DNA from 4 places in the Cytobacillus sp. Hm23 genome. Region 2 is predicted to be linked to each of the others. Evidence: predicted binding sites of a transcription regulator. Region 2 holds the regulator's gene; each other region holds the start of a gene.
What was found. The regulator Rex, encoded in region 2, represses fermentation and respiration genes when NADH is low (regulators of the CRP and FNR family bind a similar motif). The targets are predictions, from matches to a motif close to TTGTGAAATATTTCACAA.
Positions count from the first base shown of each region.

Region 1 (3,617 bases), on a different contig from region 2:
TGACAAAGAAGCAAAATAAACCACAAAAAACAAACATGGAATTTGGAAACCAATTTACACAAAAACGTCCTAAAAAGGAAATGAATAATAAGAACAATAACTAGGAGGAATATGAATGACTAATCGAAACAATAACCGCAAGAGACAAAATAAATATCCGAACAATAGGAATGAGACTGAATTTGCTAATGAGCAATCCATTCAACATGATTCAACTCCAGAAAATAATCCTAAATACGGAAGTGAATCTCACAAAAATTCCTAATGGAATACATAAAAAGCAGCGAATGAATATTATCCTTCGCTGCTTTTTTATATAGTATTAATTTTTACTCCCGTTTTTTGAGATAAATACGTATAAACCTATCGTTCCTGGCACTTTATTTAGTCTTAAAATTATTGAGTTCTCTTTACACTCATCATTCTGTTCATTTTTAGTAAGAATAGGCAGTAAGGTTTACGAAAGAGCTATTAATGAAAGTTCTATTCCTGGATGGATATCCGCTTGCGTTGTTGGCGTGGAATACGTATATCTAGTAGGCCATTCCTAAATGTTGCAGTTACGTTTTGTTCTGGGATCTTGTAGGGAACGTGAATGGTTCTTGAAGCCTGTTGGAATGTATGCATTTTTTGGTATGTTTGTTGTTTATCATTTGACTCTTCGATTATTTCACTATTATTAAGTGAGATTGTTACATAATGTTCGAAGAATTCAAGATTTATTTGCTCTCGTTTAACACCAGGTAATTCTGCATTAATAACATACTCTGTATCTGTTTCAAATGTTCGTATAGGTATTTGTTGAATGAAGAGTGGCTGGCTAAGGAGGTCATCAAGTGACTCAAATATTCGTTTAAAAGGATTTTCGCCAATGAATTCATTCATCGATTTGATTAAGCCATTGAATTCGTTCTCTAGATTTCTAGATAATTTATTATTATTGTCTGAACTCACAACTTTCACCTCAGTTAAAAAAGTTTATTCGCTATAACTTATGCACTTCGTTCGGAAAGGGCACAAAAAATACACAGAGTATCTCATGTCATGTAATGAAAAAATGGTATAAATGTGAACAATTTGTAAATTATCCAAAAATGTGATTGAAATCACAATTGATAGTATACGAAAGATGTATGCTAAAACATGAAAATTCCGTTTTAAAGGGGAGATAGACATGTTTTGTTATCAATGTGAACAAACTCCATCAGGAGGGTGTAAAGTGGTTGGTGTATGTGGAAAGGATGAAACGATTGCAAGCTTACAAGATACAATCGTATTTGGTTTAAAGGGTATTGCTGCATACCGTACACATGCTAATCAACTTGGATATACAGATCCATTTGTTGATGCTACGACTCATGAAGCGCTTTATATGACGTTAACGAATTCAAATTTTAATGTTGAAGAACATATTGATATGGCAATGAAGGTAGGGCAAGCAGCAGTTCGTATCATGGACGTACTTGATAAAGCTCATACTGAACGTTTAGGTATACCCCAACCAATAACAGTTTCTCAAAATAAAATTGAAGGAAAGTGTATCGTAGTAACTGGTCATAATTTATTCGCTTTGCAAGAGTTGCTTGAGCAAACAAAAGGGAAAGGGATAAACATATATACTCACTCAGAAATGCTCCCTGCACATGGTTATCCAGAACTAAAAAAATATCATCATTTAAAAGGGAATATAGGAAAAGCATGGTATGATCAACGTAGATTATTTGAAAAGTTTCCTGGTGCTATATTAGCAACCACAAACTGTGTGATGCCAATTAAGGGCACGTATGCAGATCGAATGTATTCATATGAAGTGGCGGGGTTGGAAAATGTTCAAAAAATAGAGAATGATGATTTTACTCCTTTAATTAATAGAGCGCTCCAATTACCCGATGCAAACATTGAATCAGAACAAACATTAGTAACCGGCTTCCATCATGAAACAGTATTAGGTTTGGCACCTGAAGTTATCCAAGCTGTTAAGGATGGCAAAATTAAAAGATTTTTTGTTATAGCTGGTTGTGATGCTCCAGGAAAAGGTGGGGAGTACTACCGAGAGCTGGCTACATCTTTGCCACCTGAAACAGTGATTTTAACTACATCTTGTGGGAAGTTTCGTTTTAATGATGTAGACTATGGCACAGTACCAGGGACAGACATTCCTCGCTATATTGATTTAGGTCAATGTAATAATTCAGGCTCAACGGTAAAAATAGCACTTGCTTTAGCTGATGCTTTTGAATGTGAAGTAAATGATTTACCGATCAGTATTGTTCTTTCTTGGTTTGAACAAAAAGCCGTAGCAATTTTACTTGGGTTATTTAGTTTAGGTATTAAAGATATTCGCATTGGACCTAAGCCACCAGAGTTTATTTCTGAGGGAGTGCTGAACGTTTTACAAGAAACATTCAACCTCCAATTAATTGATAATGCTCAAGACGATTTGGAACAAATGTTATCATTAACCGTTTAATTAGCTAAAATAATTTTGTTTTTTGGTGTGACCATTTTATACTGTCACTCTATGTAATAACAGTTTATGAAAATGAAAAATGAGTTGCTGCTCTAGCAACTCATTTTTTGGCTGTTCTCACATTAATTGTTGTTTTTCGAAAAAAACTTTATCTTATTGTCCATTTTCATAAAATTTGAAAAGAGCTTTTGTTTTTAACTCACAAGATTTCTGATTCGAACTTATTTACATCAATAACAAGATTGCCATTACAATCCACTGTAATACTTCCTTTTTTCTTAAGCTTTGTAATCGTTCTACTAATCGTTTCCCGTGTTGTACCAATCATATTAGCTAATTCTTTATTGGTGAATTGGGTAGATAGCACTCTTGTGTGGCTATCAACTTCTGTTCCGTGAGTTTCTGATAGTCTTAGTAACAATTTAACGATTTGCTCATATGTATTATTTAAAATTTGTTCTTCAAGTCTTTTTTGTAAATCTATAATTTTTTCACCCATCACTCTAAAAAGTTTAATACAAACTTCTGGATGTTGTAAAAGTAACTGTTCAAAATGAGAAATCGAAATTGCTACAACAGCAGTACTTTCAACAGCGAATGATGAAGCTGGATAATTCCCTTTTCTAAAAAAACCTACGTGTGGAAACATATCTCCATCACTTAATACTGATACAATCTGTTCTTTTCCTTGAATATCATTTTTATATATCTTTACTTTACCAGTATGTATAAAATACACATAATCTAAAGGATCCTCATGCATGAAAATATGAGTCCCTTTTTGGTACGTACGGGTAATTGCAATATTTACAATTTCTTTTAATTCAGTATTTATAAGTTCTTTAAATAAAGGTACATTACTTAAAACGTCTTCAATAGTTTGTTTATTCATTTCTTTCCACTCCACAGTATTTTCATTATATATATATTAACAGATTTTATTATTTGGCGACTATAAATAAAAACTTTCATTACGAACGTTTATTCGTTACAATAAAATAGATGTGATATTAATTTAAATAGGCGGTGAACAGGTAGTGAAAAAGAAGTCGCTGTCCGATATTATTGACGAACTAAAGGTAAATGATAATATTATACATTGGCATGAGGTAGAGCCGAAGGAAGCAAAAACAATGAGTATTCCTGA
Region 1 covers NZ_JBPXRQ010000026.1:33,128-36,744, reverse strand. The annotation lists gene ACSVDA_RS16055 (hypothetical protein) at 116-265, shown strand; gene ACSVDA_RS16050 (Hsp20/alpha crystallin family protein) at 484-954, opposite strand; gene hcp (hydroxylamine reductase) at 1,175-2,470, shown strand; gene ACSVDA_RS16040 (Crp/Fnr family transcriptional regulator) at 2,670-3,362, opposite strand; gene ACSVDA_RS16035 (DEAD/DEAH box helicase) at 3,508-3,617, shown strand, end outside.
Region 1: a site for Rex is predicted at 1,095-1,112, ahead of hcp (hydroxylamine reductase). Genes of this name have one in related genera too.

Region 2 (3,617 bases):
CGCTGCCTTTTAGTAGCTTGTATTAACAGCTTTATACTTATATTAAGCTTAAGCTCCACGATCACTAGCTCATCGTCTTTTATAGCTGCTATATCACAATGATTGACTTCTCCATATACTTCATACCCCTGTTCTATAAAATGGTCTTGAATAGGTTTATATAAATCAACCTCATACAATTTTGTTGTTTTATTGTTCATTAACATCATTACTTTCTTCATTTATTCAATACTTAAATATAAGATACTAATACGATCTTTATACTTGCATATACTCACAAAATAACCGCTAGAAAATACTAAATGAAAAAAGTGAGCCTCTACAATTTGTAAAAACTCACTTTGATTAACTTTGTTATGATTATTGTATGGTTGTTACTCATTCTCAGTCATGAGTTCCTGTTCTAGTTTTTCCACTTTCCGAAAGGTTATTTTTGAGATAAAGATACTTATTTCATATAGAATAAATAAAGGTATCGTCACCATCAGATGTGAAATGAGCTCAGGTGGCGTAATAAATGCTGCTATAACTAGTAAAACGAAATATGCGTATTTTCTTATTTTCGCTAAAAACATAGGCGTGACTATGCCAAGTCTAGTTAAAAACATCACAACGACAGGAAGCTGAAACAATATTCCAAATGGAATAGTGATTTTAAATAGAAATTGGAAATATTCATTTATACCAATAACTTGATTAACCGTTAGGCGTTCAGATATCCTCGTCATAAACTCAATAACAAATGGAAATAGAATAAAATAGGAAAATGAAACCCCACCTAAAAATAGTAACACTGAAATTGGTATATAACTTAAAGTGATTTTCCGCTCTTTTTCATATAGACCTGGACTAATAAACGCCCAAAGCTGGTATAAAATAACTGGTGCAGTAATTACAAAAGCTATAATAAAAGCAAATTGCATATAAATTTTTATTGGATCAGTTAAGGAAAATGCATTCATCGTCAGCTCTTTTGCTTCATCAGCCTGTTGTAAATAGACAATGATTGGCTCTGCCAAAAAAAAGCTTCCAATTGTAGCAACAACAAAGAAAACGACTGCGATAATTAGACGCTTCCTTAGCTCTCCTATATGATCGTATACAGACATTTCTTTACTATCATTCATACTTTCTCATCCTAATGTTACTTCTTTTTATTATTTTCATTTGCAATGTCTTGTGCCGCTCTCTTAAATTCTCTAAGTGTGTCTCCAGCAGCTTTTCCTAATTGAGGAAGCTTATTTGGACCAAAGATAACGAGTGCGATCACTAAAATTAATATAAGACTTCCAATTCCTATGTTAATTGGTCTCACCTCCATCATAAATTACAAATAATTTTCCTGATCTATCATTATAAAGCATATATTGTTATTATAACTCGATGATCATGCAAACGACCACAATGCCAGTAGAGCTACTATTCAGTTGGGTAGTTTTTAAGGAAATATACTAAAGATTGTAACTCAACTGCTAAATCAATGTGATGAATTCTAATATGATCAGGTACATTAATTCGAGCTGGTGTAAAATTCAAAATACCCTTGATACCTGTTTCTACTAAACGATCGGTCATCCCTTGAGCAACTGGTGCAGGTACAGTTAAGATGGCAACACTTACATCTTTGGTAATATGTTTTTCTAAATCATCCATATGATAAATAGGAACATCTCCAACTGTAGAGCCAATTTTTTGTTCATCAACATCAAATGCAAGTTCAATTTTCATATTATTATTTTTAATAAAGTTGTAATTTAAAAATGCAGTACCTAAATTCCCGACCCCGATTAACACCACTTTTGTCAGTTCATCTTGATCTAGTGTTTGTCGAAAAAATGTTAATAAGTAATTAACATTATAACCATACCCTTTTTTACCTAAAGCACCAAAATACGAAAAATCTCTACGTATTGTTGCTGAATCTACTTTTACAGCCTCGCTTAATTCAGCAGAAGATACGCGCTGCTTACCTGCAGCATGAAGATTTTTAATGAATCGATAATACAATGGCAAACGCTTTGCAGTAGCTTGTGGAATTTTTGTTTGTTCGTTATTCACTTCTATTCCCCCACATTCAAACAGCTATTCATTCACTGCTCTCTAATAAAGTCTCCGTTCTTTCCACCAGTCTTCTCTAATAAATAAGTTGGACCAATAACCATACCTTTATCAACTGCTTTACACATGTCATAAACAGTTAAGGCACATGTGCTAGCAGCAGTTAAAGCTTCCATTTCAACACCTGTACTACCCTTCGTTTTAACTTCTACGATAATAATAAGCTTGTATAATTGCTTTTCTTCTTCCCATGTAAATGTGATATCGACACCCTTTAAACTAATTGGGTGACACATCGGGATAATATCTGATGTTTTTTTTGCAGCCATAATACCAGCCACTTGAGCTACAGCTAAAACATCCCCTTTTTTTATTTTTGAATGAATAATTTGTTCATAAATTTCTTTATTAACTGAGATACTTGATCTCGCTATAGCAGTTCTTAATGTTTCGCCCTTTTCAGAAATATCAACCATCTTTGCTCTACCTTGATCATTAAAATGTGTAAATGAAGACACTGTTGCTTTTCACCTCTCAATATGACTATACTACACTATTTTTACAATCCTGTCGTTACTTTAACAAGGCGTGAAAACTATATGTACATCCAAGGCAAGGCCGTTTCTATCACCTTCTTAGTAAATGGCTTTTTCGTAAGTGGTGTGGCAATTGTAACTAATAATTTAGCCTATTGTTATAGTTTTAATGATGAAAAGGTGCAACAAATACTATTAGTAATCCTATTTATGTTTTAGTACAAGGCTTTACTCGCATTAATTGCTGTTATTCGTTTTAAGAAAAAATACGTATAAACCTAGCGGTTGTAGCTTTTTCCTCATTATAAATGAGGTCAATTGCATAAATTCATTTTTTGCTGTCCTAAATTACTGTCAATAGCAAAAATTCTACGAAAAGAGCCTATACATCGTACATGATATCAAAGCTAAGCCTAAAATGTCTTTAATAAGAAAGCGCATACAAACCAAGATAAACTATTGTTAAAAATAAGCACTTCTCAAGCCTTAGATAAGTAAACATTGGAATCCAGTGAAAGAATATTGCTCATTTCATACATTTTAAGATACACTAAAACTATTATAACAGAGGTGAACTAACATGATAGTGTTACAAGTGAATCAGCTCACAAAATATTTTGGATCTGATCTTATTTTATCGAATATAAAGCTAGAAGTACAATTGAAAGATAGGATAGCTGTCGTTGGCCGTAACGGCGCTGGTAAATCAACCTTATTGAAAATAATAGCAGGTTACATGTCTCATGATAGCGGAAGCGTCATGAAACCGAAAGACATTTCTATTGGATATTTAGCACAACATAGTGGCTTAGATTCGGACTTATCTATTTGGGAAGAAATGTTAACCGTGTTTGAACCGTTAAAAAAAATGGAGATGGAATTACGTAAACTAGAAGAAAAAATGTCCAATCAAAGCCTAATGTCAAACAAGGCAGATTACGACAAACTATTAAAAGAGTATGATCATTTACAAATTCAATATAAAGAACAAGGTGGCTATCAATATGAAGCTGATATACGAGC
Region 2 covers NZ_JBPXRQ010000061.1:9,731-13,347, forward strand. The annotation lists gene ACSVDA_RS23120 (DUF2161 domain-containing phosphodiesterase) at 1-221, opposite strand, end outside; gene tatC (twin-arginine translocase subunit TatC) at 375-1,127, opposite strand; gene ACSVDA_RS23130 (twin-arginine translocase TatA/TatE family subunit) at 1,145-1,321, opposite strand; gene ACSVDA_RS23135 (redox-sensing transcriptional repressor Rex) at 1,420-2,058, opposite strand; gene moaC (cyclic pyranopterin monophosphate synthase MoaC) at 2,091-2,576, opposite strand; gene ACSVDA_RS23145 (hypothetical protein) at 2,598-2,813, shown strand; gene ACSVDA_RS23150 (ABC-F family ATP-binding cassette domain-containing protein) at 3,175-3,617, shown strand, end outside.

Region 3 (3,617 bases), on a different contig from region 2:
CATGGTCTTTCTTTTTAAACACATCTGGTTCATCATAAACAGCTTTTTTCACTTTTTCAATTTCTTCTTTTAATTCGTCAATATTTACATCTAGTTTCACCAATTCTTCAGTTGCTATAATAATAGCTTCATTTAATGCTTCAGTAGATTTTTTCATACTATCCATGGCACCTTGAGGGTCATGAAATCCAGCAGAATTTTCTGCAGCTACAATATCAAATAACCACTGTCCTTTACGAACAAGTTCTTGTGCTTCTTCAATTTTAGACGCAGGAGCACTGGTAGTTATCATCTTGTTAATATAGTAATGTGCATCAATAGATATTTCTTCAGCCTTGTGTAAGTTCTCCATATGAGTATCTTGAATGCCTTCAACCCGATCTTTAAGTTCTTGCTCAGTTTTGTCTGCATGACATGTACGACATGATTGCTCAATTGTTTTTAAAGGTGAAGTCCATTGGTGACTAGTAATCTTTTTCTTACCGTCTGAACGTTCGTATGGCATATGGCAATCCGAGCAGGAAACTTCAGCGATTCCATGAGGACCTTCAGACCAAATTTCGAATTCTGGATGCTGAGCTTTTAGCATTGGCGCACCTGAAACGGTATGAATCCAGTCTTGTGCAAACCCAGAATCTTTTGCTATCGTATCGTAGTATTCATACATTTCTTCTGGCTTTAATCCATTTGTCCATGGGAATGTTACTGCCTTCTTTTCTGGTTCAAAATAGTACTCTACGTGACATTGTGCACATACATACGTACGCATTTCATTTTTTGTAGGGTTTGAAATGTCTACTCCTCTTGCTTCCATAGCTGTTGCAAACATTGGACGAGTCACACGTAATTCCATCGTTTCGGGATCATGACAATCTGAACAACCGATAGGAGAATGTCCTAATTCTTCAGCACGAGGTACAATCTCATTTCGAAAGTTTGCTGACCAGTATCCGTCTCCAAATTCGTCCTCCTCTAATAAAATAGGAACCGCAGTACTTTTACAAGTAAAACAAGAACCAATTGACTTATCCGTAATTCTAGCAATATTGACATTATCTTCAACAGCATAAATGTGTCCACGATCTTCATTATATTCCTTTGCAAATCCATAACCATTAAAAATTATTGGCAAATAAGGTTCTTTAGTGTGGTCAAATTTTGACGTTGGTATTGATCCGCCGTATTTCGTATCAGACATTTCTTCATTACGCTTATAGCTTTCATACTGTAACGGAAAAATGTCAGCAAATGCTTCATTATTTATTTCGTCAGCTGATAGTCCCGTATTGTATAACTTTTTAGCAGCGGTACTTTCATTCGCTTCATCTGAACCACAGGCAGCAATAATAGCGATTAAAAAAATCACTAAAGCAGTAGGAACTATAATTCTTTTGATGCTCTTATGCATTTTCCTCACCCTTTCTCAAAAGATTCGTTTCGATTATTAATGTCATAATCGGCTGGTTTAAACCATTCATCTGTCTTAAAGTTGCCATTACCATGAGGGATTTGCCTATGACAATCAGTACAATTTTCTTTTGCATCGTGTGATAAATTATTTAGTGTTCCTTCGTGACAGCTTTTACAGTTTTCTTGAATAACGTCAATGGTGGCTGTTTTCGCATGAATAACATCCGGAATCTTATCAGCACCAAATGTATTCATGTAAATATCATGCGTTCCAGCTTTCGCTTTAAACAGTATTTTCTTTCCAAGGCTATCAGTTGGAGCATGACACTTATTACAAGCGATATTTGCATGTGTAGAGTCTACAAAGCTACTATAGGCTGAATCCATAGGGTGACAAGTCGAACAAAATTCTGCACTATCTGTATAATTCATTGTCTCAGCACTTGCTACTGCTACAACAACTCCTAAAAATAGCCCAATTAAAATAATGACTTTTTTATCAAGCGCTTTAAGCTTTTTCACCATATCTTCCCCCTCCTCTTCTTTCATTTTTTATATCTTCTTCATACCAATTAAAAGGCTAATTAGTATGTCAGCCACTAAATAAATTGACACTTGTGAAAAAATGAGCAATTTAATAAATATTGATTCACCGATTGGTGATGGTAGAAAAGTATAATCATATATCATTCACTAATATTGAAAATTGTTGAAAAGAGCCTACCTATAGGTTGATTGTACCTTTCCAACTAAACATTACCATATTTTATTGAATATTTGATACGCCATTATTGACAAACTATTGTCTATAACAAGGCCAAATTGTGTACATTTGGAAAAATAATTGTTTCAAGTATATTTAACAAAAACGGACCAAACTGTTACCCCTAGACTAGCATTGGAACGTTTTTAATGGAAAAAATATTTTATTTTCTCACAGTCAGATATATAGTCTTGACAGGCTAGGAGAGAGAGCTAGCAAATAAAAAAAGTAGGCTTTACTATAAAAGTAAAACCTACCTGAATGAATATATATGTGCGTTTTTACCTAATGGCTGTTTTTAACAAAATGGAAACTCAATTATTGTTAAAGTAGAAAAGATGCTACGAACGCTAGGTTTATACGTGCTTATCTATTTGAACGAAAAGCAACAACCAATGCGAAAACAGCCTATTGTATAGAGTCATCCTACTTAGCTGTAATGATGAAAAGGTAATATATTTATAATTGGTAATGATCGTCCTTTGTTTAGTAACTACGTAAAATTTTCCTTATCAATTAACTTAACGATCATCAAATTTTTCATTATCATTTTTATCACTCTCCTGTAATTATTTGCAATGATTATTATATGATTGGGTAAGCTCTAAACGATTTCTCTCTTTCTTCATCAATCATTTTTTTTACTTGCTCTTCTCGATAAGCTTTTTCAATTGAATACAAGCGTTTATTAATTGTTATTGTGATAGACAAAATATTGAATTTCATATGGTTTCACCTCCTTTAAGTTCATTACATACACTATGTTCAATTTGACAATAAAAAACCACAGGTAAATTTTCTATACCTGTGGTTAAAATAATCAAAATTATTTTATAAATAAGCATCAAAAGGAAAGATTTTGCTATTTATATAAAAAGCCACAGGTATACTATTCAACCTGTGGCGTGTATGCTATGTTAGTTATTGAAAGACCCGCATTCCGACATCGGTCGAGTAGTAAGAAATACTATTTAATTTAATAAGTTTAAATGATTTGCCTAACATTAAATTCGACCTCCTTATCAGAATTTGTTTATTTCATAGGAAAGTATAACCAATTTATAATGTTTTGTAAAGGGCTTTTTTGTAAAAAATAAAATAATTTTCTTACTCGAGATCATTTACTATTTTTTTATACTTTATTACAGTGTTAAATAAGAGAAACGCTACGAGTAAAAAAATATAGGTCATTGCCATTAATAAGTTGACATTAGTCGCTTCTTGAACATGTTGATTAATGATAACACCTAAATATAAAAAGACACTAATTGCAATTAAAACAAATGCAATTCTTGTAAAGTCGACAATTTTAAATTTCAAATCACGTAATTGCTTCTCATCCATTTTAAGTTTGTCACCTACTTTTCTAAGTATCTATAAATCTACTTTAACATATCTTAGTAGGCCAAAATGAATGTAACTTTAACCAATTATAAGGTAGGAA
Region 3 covers NZ_JBPXRQ010000017.1:55,933-59,549, reverse strand. The annotation lists gene ACSVDA_RS12945 (ammonia-forming cytochrome c nitrite reductase subunit c552) at 1-1,408, opposite strand, end outside; gene ACSVDA_RS12940 (cytochrome c3 family protein) at 1,414-1,935, opposite strand; gene ACSVDA_RS12935 (YrzI family small protein) at 2,759-2,899, opposite strand; gene ACSVDA_RS12930 (YrhC family protein) at 3,281-3,517, opposite strand.
Region 3: a site for Rex is predicted at 2,026-2,043, ahead of ACSVDA_RS12940 (cytochrome c3 family protein). Genes of this name have one in related genera too.

Region 4 (3,617 bases), on a different contig from region 2:
AGTAAATAGACTAAAGCCAATGAATAATCCACTAACACCAATTGGTAATAAAGCTGAAAGGTCTAGCAAAAAAGAAAATCCTGTTAAAAGTAAGCCACATACATAAACACTATATACCCAAGTGGCTAACTTCATTGAAAATCCGTGTGCAAGAGCAAACATCGGCACCATTTTATAGGAAAAACCAAAAATCAATAAAGTAAACCAGCCTGCGATACCAAATAAAATATGTGTTTTTAAAAGTGGAATATGTTGAAATAATACTGTTCCGAACTGCAAATTATATGCTAACAATATACCTAAAGCCAATGTAAGCAATAAGCAAATGAGTGCACTACCAACAAACAATGTGAGTATATTGAACTTCTCTTGCTTTTTCATGGTCATCAACATTTGAAAGATAAATAATAATATTGAAAATAAAGCAATACTTCCACTGTATAGAATTGTTTTAGGTGCAAATACAAATGATAACGCCAGGCTAGAAACCCCTATAGCACTTAAGAAAAATTGAAAAAAGCCTAAGCGTTCACTCCAAATGGGAGTAAGGAAAACAACAGGAACCAGTTGGTACATTGCCCCCATTGCCACCATCACTGCCCATCCGAGAATAAGCAAATGTGCACTACTCCATAATTCAGGGATTCTATACAAACCTTTTACGATATTCTCGCCTTGAAAAACGAGAATAAATTGACTTGCTAGAAAGGCTAATAAACTAAAAAAAATAAATAAGAATGGAAGCTTTATATTTGTTTCTGTCGTAGCTTGCTGTGGAAACATAAAGTATCACCCGTTTTCATCTTCTAATATCAATTTGATAAGTACCATCGTCTAGTTGTTTAGTATGGTGCGTAAACTCGAGTTCATCCAATTGCTCATATAAGAACATAGGTCGTCTATCATTAATAATTGAAAGAACTTCGTTATCTTGAAGTTTTTCCAATGCTGCAAGTGTTCTCATCATTGGCTGGGGAGGCTCTAGACCTCGATTATCAAGAATCATTTTTCTCACCTCGCACAAAGGTTACTTTCCAATGCTTTGCTGCTACCTTCTCAACGGTATAAGTAAAACCTTTTGTTTTCATAATTGTAAGTAGGGGTGTAGGTTTGATAGGTGCGTGTAATATAAAAATGTCATCATCGTTCAATGACGAAACAGTATTTGTTATTTTTTGAAATGGCTGAAGCTTTTTATTTATATCTTCTCTTACATCTAACTCAACGATGTTTTTTGCTCCTGTATCGTTCACCTTTTATTCCTCCTTGTCATATCCTTTGATTTAATGATAATAATTTTCAATTAAGTTTGGTGTGATTCAGTTCACTTGTTGATAATTTTTTCACTAGTTACCATTCACAATTTGTCCACAAGAATATGTGATACATATCACATACATACCCAAATCAAAATAATTACAATATTTACATGAATGTTGAGGAGGTAGTCCTTATGTTTGATCGAGATTTTAATAAAAATCCATTTATAGTCATTTGGGAATTAACACGTGCTTGTCAATTACACTGCTTGCATTGTCGAGCAAAAGCTCAAACTAGACGGGACCCTAGAGAATTATCCTTTGAGGAAGGGAAACAATTAATAGATCAGATTTATGAAATGGATAACCCAATGTTGGTGTTTACAGGTGGAGACCCATTGATGAGGGAAGATGTATATGATATTGCAGATTATGCGATAAAAAAAGGTGTAAGGGTATCCATGACACCTAGTGCCACTCCAAATGTAACAAAACAAGCGATTGAGAAGGCAAAAGAGGTTGGTTTAGCACGGTGGGCTTTTAGTTTAGACGGTCCAACAGCTGAAGTACATGATCATTTTCGTGGAACGAAAGGATCTTTTGATCTAACAATGAATGCCATAAAATATTTACACGAGTTAGAAATTCCAGTGCAAATTAATACAGTGATTTCTCGCTACAATGTTGATGTGCTTGAAGAAATGGCTAAGGTTGTAGAAGAGTTAAAATGTGTCTTATGGAGTGTGTTTTTTCTCGTTCCTACTGGACGGGGGAAAGAGTCAGATATGGTATCTCCAGTACAGCACGAACAGATTTTTCACTGGTTATATGAATTAAGTAAAAAGGTACCGTTTGATATTAAAACAACAGCTGCACAACATTACCGTCGTGTCGTTATTCAACAGAAAATGAAAGAAGCAAAAGATACAGATCGAGCTATCCGTTATGTAGATGCCTTAAACGAAGGAAAAACGGGTCAAATTGATGGTTTAGGTCGAGCACCAAAAGGTGTCAATGACGGCAATGGTTTTGTCTTTATATCTCATATTGGTGATGTATTTCCGAGTGGCTTACTTCCTGTCAAAGCTGGGAATATTAGAGAGAAGACATTAGCAGATATTTATAGAAATTCCCCTATCTTCAAAGATTTGCGAAATCCAGACAAATTTAAAGGGAAATGCGGTGTATGTGAATTCCGCTTTGTTTGTGGTGGCTCACGTGCAAGGTCGTATGCAGTAACTGGAGATTTTTTAGAAAGTGAACCATTCTGTGTGTATATACCGAAAGCATTGCGGTCAAAATCAGTGAATACTTAATATAACAAGCTGAAGTAGGTGTAGCCTTCATCAATATCTTTGAGTGGGATACACCTTTTTTATGTAGCTATGTTGAAACTTGGCCTCTTAGATTGATGTTTTTCATAACTTGCATTTACTGTAGCTTTTCTTCGTTAACAAAATAGCTATTGCGTACAACCTATAGTGTTTGAATCGTGTCTTTTTAACGAACGTTTTATTTGAACATCTAGAAAAGTATTAGCTATACAAATTGAGTTCTTTACCCCAATTCAAAACTTTATCTAGATAATAGGTAAGCAATACACCTTTTGTACCATCAAACTCCTTTTGTAATTGTACAAGTAAGCCTGTTTCAAGGACGTACTGTAAATAGGACATTTTATATAATATCATAGGGTCACTTTGAAAGGTGATTCCTCTTTTGTTCATTTCAGTAGTATATAATTGAACACAATGGTTACGAATGCTATCATCATTGTTTTTCTCGGAATTACGTAATCCAAGGTATCTTTCAATTAGTAAATTGATATCAAACCAACCTGATGCAAATCTAGACGATTCCCAATCAATCATTCGAATATGACTGTTAGTATTTTGATTTAAATGATTGCAGCAGATATTTTGTAAATGAAGGTCACCGTGTACGATACATTGTCCATCTTTTACTAGTTCAGGAAATGAAAATGAGCTTTCACTTAATATTTGTTGTATTATGCTATGCGTAGGTTCTATTATTTTCTTTAAGCGCTTGTGGTGTAATGCATCAATAAGATACAATTTTGTTTTTTGTATTTTAGCTTGTCTTCTTGCTTTCGCTTTCTTCGGATGAAATGTTGGAAACCAGGGGTTAAACAAATCGATATTATCGTAGAAATGTTGCTCATATGAGTGGGCATGTAATTTTGCAACTGTTGGTATGATATAGTCAAAATGATTTGGAGGATGAATTCGTCCACGCAAAGGCTCAATATATTCTATTAACATCCATGTTTCGTTATCAAATATTTTTGATTTAGTTGCGTATATTGTTGGCATAAACTCTTTTAAAAAGGAGCGAGCT
Region 4 covers NZ_JBPXRQ010000029.1:10,935-14,551, reverse strand. The annotation lists gene ACSVDA_RS16945 (hypothetical protein) at 1-783, opposite strand, end outside; gene ACSVDA_RS16940 (DUF2249 domain-containing protein) at 800-1,006, opposite strand; gene ACSVDA_RS16935 (DUF2249 domain-containing protein) at 996-1,253, opposite strand; gene ACSVDA_RS16930 (TIGR04053 family radical SAM/SPASM domain-containing protein) at 1,454-2,575, shown strand; gene ACSVDA_RS16925 (aminoglycoside phosphotransferase family protein) at 2,795-3,617, opposite strand, start outside.
Region 4: a site for Rex is predicted at 1,379-1,396, ahead of ACSVDA_RS16930 (TIGR04053 family radical SAM/SPASM domain-containing protein). Genes of this name have one in related genera too.